DNA from 3 places in the Marinomonas profundi genome. Region 2 is predicted to be linked to each of the others. Evidence: predicted binding sites of a transcription regulator. Region 2 holds the regulator's gene; each other region holds the start of a gene.
The links. Region 2 encodes FliA, which starts transcription of late flagellar genes. Its sites were predicted from a motif close to CTAAAGTTNNNNNNNNNNCNGCCGATA; they were not measured.
Positions count from the first base shown of each region.

Region 1: the regulator FliA is predicted to act here: its motif matches at 872-898, upstream of flgM (flagellar biosynthesis anti-sigma factor FlgM).
Region 3: the regulator FliA is predicted to act here: its motif matches at 1,041-1,067, upstream of flgK (flagellar hook-associated protein FlgK).

Region 1 is NZ_CP073013.1:2,482,066-2,484,335, reverse strand. It holds gene flgA (flagellar basal body P-ring formation chaperone FlgA) at 131-823, shown strand; gene flgM (flagellar biosynthesis anti-sigma factor FlgM) at 936-1,250, shown strand; gene J8N69_RS11695 (flagella synthesis protein FlgN) at 1,288-1,767, shown strand; tRNA gene J8N69_RS11690 (tRNA-Arg) at 1,849-1,924, shown strand; gene J8N69_RS11685 (OsmC family protein) at 2,011-2,270, opposite strand, start outside.
Region 2 is NZ_CP073013.1:767,145-769,414, reverse strand. It holds gene flhF (flagellar biosynthesis protein FlhF) at 1-335, shown strand, start outside; gene J8N69_RS03570 (RNA polymerase sigma factor FliA) at 432-1,169, shown strand; gene J8N69_RS03565 (chemotaxis response regulator CheY) at 1,225-1,605, shown strand; gene J8N69_RS03560 (protein phosphatase CheZ) at 1,615-2,270, shown strand, end outside.
Region 3 is NZ_CP073013.1:2,493,432-2,495,701, forward strand. It holds gene J8N69_RS11755 (flagellar basal body P-ring protein FlgI) at 1-16, shown strand, start outside; gene flgJ (flagellar assembly peptidoglycan hydrolase FlgJ) at 26-1,012, shown strand; gene flgK (flagellar hook-associated protein FlgK) at 1,136-2,270, shown strand, end outside.

The DNA of each region.
Region 1 (2,270 bases), 1.7 Mb from region 2:
AAATGAGCAAACATTATACTGAGGTATTATCCCCAAAATTGTTAAAATACATCATCCAATGATAAAGTGATTTCTACTATTTTACTAACTATCTTATCTGTAACCTAATAATAAACAAAGAGAGCAAATCATGCGAATCATAAGGCTAATGATAGCCTTCATTTGTTGCCAAGCTGGGCTGCTGCTAGCGGCCCCTATTGAGCAACAAATTACCAATTATATCAATGACATTGAAATTCCGAGGCTAATCGAAATATACCCTAACGCACGCATCGACATCGCCCTTAACAACCTAGCGGCATTAAACTACCTACCCAACTGTGACAATGCAAAAGTCCAAATCAGCAACCAAAGACCTGACGCCACTAAAAGAACCAACTATGAAATAACGTGCGATTCACCCAGCTGGACATCATACGTCCCAGTGACACAATCCATCATGATTGAAGCCATAAGAACCATCACCCCGATTGATCGAGGCCAAGTGATCAATCAATCTAATACCGACGTAGGAGAAGTCGACCTAACCAGTTTAAGGGGGCACGTTTTTACGACAGAGAACCCACCTTATGGTCTAATCGCCTCACGCAATTTACGCATCAACACCTTTCTTACCGACAACGTGACCAACCAACCCACCTTAGTGAAAAAAGGCGATATTGTTCTCATTACCGCAAGCAGCGGTACTATTATAGTTAGAATGAACGGTGTTGCCTTAGAAAACGGCATAAAAGGCCAACAAATACGTGTTAAAAACACCAGTTCGGAACGAATTGTATACGCCAAAGTTGTAACGGACAGCGAGGTTCTTGTAAACTATTGAGTAAGAACTAATCGGCATTTTCTAATTCAATCTTTTTGGGACTTTTTATTAAAGTTTCCGTAGACCAAGCCGACAATATAGACAGGCAAATCATGAAAGGGCGGAAAACCCAATGGCAATACATTTAACAGGTCTATCGAATCAAAGCACGGTCAATAAAAGTGAGCGATCGCAAAAAGATGATGCGGTGGGCAATGCGGCGGATAAACAAAATGCGGTACCATCTGGTGGTACCTTAGCGGAAGATACCGTTAAATTAAGCGGTACAGCACAAGTACTACAGAATCAACAATCCAAAATGAATGACCTACCGGATGTTGATATGGATAAGGTAGAGCAAATTAAAAACGCCATTGCGGCGGGGGAATACAAAATAGACACCCAAAAATTAGCGAGTAACATGGCTTCCATGGATTCACTATTCTAAGCTGCACTTTCTGCGTGGCGCGTAAACGGTTTGCCTTATGATCCCCATTACCCCGATATTCATCAGAAGCAAAGAAATATTAAAAGAACTTTCCTCGCTTCTGGATGAAGAACGCTTGGCGTACGGCAAGCTAGACAGTGAAATCATCATCAACCTGTCCGAACAGAAACAAACCCTACTTGATGAAATGAACCAGCTTAATGAGAAAAGAATCAATGTACTCATTAAATTTGATGTGGTTGACCGAAAAAAACCCACCGAAGAAGCCTTTAAAAACTGGCTCAACACACAAGACAGCTCGATGGACAACATTCGCCTTCTTATGCAAGATTGCGAAGCACTGCTAAAACAGTGTAAAATCAAAAACAATACCAACGCTCGTATTTTAAATACGCTACAAAAGCGTAACAAACACCTATTCGAACTTCTTCAAGGCCATAGCAGCAAAAACAAAGTCTACACTGCCAGAGGATCAACTCGCCCCATTAGCAGCAAACACACCTTAGGGCGCGCTTAAAAAACCATAAAAATCAACGTCATACTTAGCTTACAATTGTCTTTCAGCTATAATTAATGTATAAATCCCTTTTTAGAATACGTCCTCATAGGTAAACAGGATATACCGGCCGCCTCCTAAGCAGCTATTCCAGGTTCGAGTCCTGGTGGGGACACCATTCAAGAAACACCCAGATTCCAAACAGCCTTAAGACAAAAAAAAAGAGCCTTGGCTCTTTTTTTAATTCTTTGTAAAGCAAGACTTTTATTCTGCTTCAATCACTTCAAAGCTATGCACAATGTTAACGCCACCTCTCGCCAACATAAGAGAAGCTGAGCAATACTCTTCTGCCGATAACTTAACCGCACGGGCAACAACGCTTTCTTTTAAATTACGCCCAGTCACCACAAAATGCACGCGAATTTCCGTAAACACAGCCGGCACCGTATCCGCACGATCGGCATCAATTTGCACGACACAGGAAATCACCTCTTGTCGAGATTTTTTCAAAATCCCAACCACGT
Region 2 (2,270 bases):
GCCAACTATTAATGATGAAGCGTGCTAGAGCCAATCTTAAAAAATTATTGGTGTTGCCTTGCACTAGTCAGCGACAAGTGTTGAAGACAGTTGTGGATGTCTACTCGCAAGTGCAGTTAGATGGGTGTGTTTTAAGCAAATTAGATGAATCTGCTTCACTTGGTGAAGCAATTAGTGTAGTTATTGAGGAAGGTTTACCAGTCGTGTATATCGCTGATGGTCAGCGCATTCCCGATGATATTGAGCCTGCGCGAGCCCATAATATAATCAGCCGTGCTGTGTATACGGCTGAGCACTATAGTCAGCTTTATGGGGCGTTAAAGTACGGCAGTTAATAAAAAAATGTTATTACTGAAAGCGTTACGCCAAACTATGTAGTACAGTGGATTGGCGCAACTAACTTAAATGGTAAAGGTTGCTTAGACTATTTTATGCAGACCAAAAACGGATACAGCACATACTCAAAAAAGGCAACGCTTCCGATTGATGCGATTGTTGAACAATATGGGTATTTGGTGAAAAAAATTGCCTACCATCTATTGGCACGTCTGCCAGATAGTGTTGATGTGGATGATTTGACTCAAGCTGGCATGATGGGGCTGATTGAAGCGTACAAACGTTTTGAGTCCACCAAAGGCGCTAGTTTTGAAACATATGCCGGTATTCGCATTCGTGGCTCCATGATGGATGAAGTCAGGAAAAGTGATTGGGCTCCTCGATCCGTCAGACGAAATGGTAGAGCCGTCACTAATGCGATAAAAGAATTAGAGGCAACTTTGGGCCGAGAGGCTTCAGATATGGAGGTGTCGGTTCATATGGGCATTACTATGGATGAATATCATGAAATGATACATTCATCCATGTCGACCCAGTTGTTTAGCTATGAAGAAATGCTAGACTCTGACTCTAGCCACTTAGACAGTGTCGAAGCTGAAGCTGGCAGTGCACCCTATTCTCTCGTTGAAGAGGATGGCTTTCAGCGTCAACTTGCGCAAGAGATAGAAGGACTGCCCGAGAGGGAAAAATTAGTATTATCGTTGTATTACAATGATGAGCTTAACTTGAAAGAGATTGGCGCTGTGTTAGGTGTCAGTGAATCAAGGGTGAGTCAAATTCATGGTCAAGCGGCTATACGCTTGCGAGCAAGATTAAGTGATTGGCGAGATTAAATTATGAGTTGTGAAATAGTACCGTTGGGGTGTGGAGGTCGCATTGGATAAAAACATGAAGATCCTGATTGTTGATGATTTCTCGACAATGAGACGAATCATTAAAAACTTACTGCGGGATTTAGGGTTTACCAATACAGTTGAAGCGGACGATGGAACAACCGCGCTGCCTATTCTTCAGGGTGGAACCATTGATTTTCTAGTGACCGATTGGAATATGCCTGGCATGACCGGTATTGAGTTACTTCGAGCGGTTCGCGCAGATGAGAAATTAAAAAGCATTCCTGTTCTTATGGTAACGGCGGAAGCCAAGCGTGACCAAATTATTGCGGCGGCACAAGCTGGCGTAAATGGTTATGTCGTGAAACCCTTTACCGCGGTAGCTCTCAAAGAAAAAATTGAGAAAATATTCGAACGAATAGATGCGGCCAAATAGGGAATTTAGATGCCAAACGTTTCAGGATCTGGTTTAGTAGAGTTTGAAAATCTTGTTAAAGACGGCGCTGTTGAGCTTTTAAACCATATAGAAGTAGGCGACTTCAGTGGCGCGATTAAGATAATCCAAGAGCTAAGCGAGGCTCGTCACAGCAGCTTCTATAATGAAGTTGGTTTTTTAACGCGAAGTTTGCATGATGCTATTCGTGATTTTCAAGTTGACTCAATGGATTTGGTTATTGGTGAAGGAGGCGACTCTGCCACTAAAATCACCGATGCGTCAGATCGATTGAATTATGTTATTGAAACAACCAGTGCCGCTGCCAATAAAACCATGGATATGGTGGACAGCAGTGTCCCTGTTGCCAGTGAACTACAATCTCAAGCTAGAGCACTGCGAAAAGATTGGGGGCGTTTAATCCAACGGGATTTAACACCACAAGAATTTCGAGACTTATATAAGCGCATTGATGTCTTTTTGTCATACGCAGACGACAGTGCCACCACTTTGCATTCAAACCTCAACACAATTCTTCTAGAGCAAGGTTATCAAGACCTAACGGGTCAAGTTATCGCTAGAGTGAATGATTTAATTCGAGATGTAGAAGAAAAACTTGTGCATCTCGTTGCTGTTGCTGGACGCGTTGATAGTATCTCCGGGATTAA
Region 3 (2,270 bases), 1.7 Mb from region 2:
TTTAGTGGTGATATAGGTTGATTTGATGAATTCAGTACCACCTAAAGAAGACTTTTTCGCGGATTTTTCCACCTTAACCGCGTTAAAGACCAAGGCTCAAAAAGACCCAGATGGCGCGTTGAAAGATGTCGCCCAGCAGTTTGAATCAATCTTTATTAATATGCTGCTGAAAAATATGCGCAGCACCAATGAAGCCATTGGTGGCGGGCTTTTTTCCAGTGCGCAAACGAAACAATATCAAGAAATGATGGACTCTCAGATGTCTCAGGGCTTGGCGAAATCAGGTGGTATTGGTTTGTCAGAAGCACTGGTGCGTCAATATCAAACTCAGCAGCAAGGAGGTCTACGTTCCTCCGCAGCAAAAGAGCGGGGCGATACGGATTTTCTCAATCAAGTCGCGAAACAGGATTTAGTAAGAATTCAAGCTTTAGCGCATCGAGCTTCTACCGATTTTATCCAGTCGGTTCAGCAGGAAGCTGAGCAAAAGACCGCCGCGGTTTCTGGTGGTGACGCGGTTTCTGCGCCATCAGCCTTGTCTGTCGTGTTTGAATCGCCAGAAGCGTTTGTTGAGCACCTCTGGCCTCACGCTCAGAAAGCGGCGCAAACGCTAGGGGTCAACCCGAAAGCGGTATTGGCCCAAGCTGCATTGGAAACTGGTTGGGGGAAATACCCTATTGCCAAAGAGGATGGAGCGGCCAGCTTTAATGTATTTGGCATTAAAGCCGACAGCCGATGGCAAGGTGATCGAGCGGTGGTAAATACCTTGGAATTTCGTGATGGCGTCGCAAAACGCGAGAAAGCCGCCTTTCGAGCCTATGATTCTTTTTCGCAGAGCTTTGATGATTATGCGAACTTTTTGTCCTCTAGTGAGCGGTATAAAGATGCCCTCCAAGCTGGGGATGACGCGTCAATGTTTGCCGCTTCTTTGCAACAAGGCGGCTATGCCACAGACCCCAAGTATGCAGAAAAAATCGATAACATCCTTTCTAGTCAATGGTTTCAACGTTTGTAACAATAAAACCGCCCAATTCTCAGCATTGGTAAAGTTCTTGCATAAGTAGCCGATAGAGCTAAAGAAAGTGCACGGTTATTTTTGAAAAACGTACTATTTGAAAACGTACTAGGGGTGTGAGCTATGGGCTCAAATTTATATTCGATTGGTTTGTCTGGGTTACATTCCAGTAATGCTCGTATCAATACGACCGGGCAGAATACAGCCAATGTGGATACCGAAGGTTACAGTCGCCAACGAACGGATACTAGCAGTTCTCCCGTGGGCGGCGTTGTGCTTCGTGATACCTCACGCCTTGTTGATAAGTTTGTCAGTGCGCAAGTCAGGGCGGACACGTCGGATTTTTCCTACCATGATGCTTATCATTCTTTGATGTCCATGTCTGACAGCTTGTTGGCAGAAGACAGTGTGTCTTTAACCGGCTATCTTGATAAAGCCTTTAGCGCCTTGCAAGCCGCGAATAATGACCCAACGTCATCTTCCTTAAGGCAGCTTGCTCACTCCAGTTTGAATAACCTTGTTGAACAATACAAAACCTTATCAGGCTTAGTGCAGAATCAAGCCAACTTGGTTGACGAGCAGTTGTCATCGTCTTTGACCGACATTAATGCCATTACAACCAAAATATCGGATTTGAATGGCAAAATTTTGCGCGAAGAAGGTTTGTCTATTTCACCGGCAAATGAGTTGCGCGACCAGCAAGAGTTATTGGCAAAAGACCTTTCTAAGTATTTGGACATCAACGCTCAGTTTAATGATAAAGGGTTGATGACGATTCAGTTAAGGAATGGTCAGCCTTTGGTTATGGATCAAAACCCTACTGAGTTAAAGGTCGTACAAAACCCATTAAGCCCAAAGAAAATCGATCTTGTGGTCAGTTTTGGGGATTACAGTGTTGGTTTAAAAACAGACAGTCTTGGTGGCAGTATTGGCGGGCTGGTGGATTTTCGCTCAGAATTCAGTGAATACGCAGATCGTACCTTAGGGCAACATGCGATCGCCATTGCCGATGCTATGAATACGCAGAATGCGAAGGGCCTAGATGCGAATGGTGACTTCGGCCGAGATCTGTTTTCTTTGGGGAAAATAGAGATTTATTCCAGTAAAGATAATATCCATAAACTGTCGAACCTTTCGGTTAAGGTGTCAACGGGAGAGTCTGCCAAACTCACGACGAATACGTACGAATTTAATAGAACGGACGATGATCGATTTGCGATTACGCAATACGATTTAAATGGTAAAGCTGTGGGGCAAT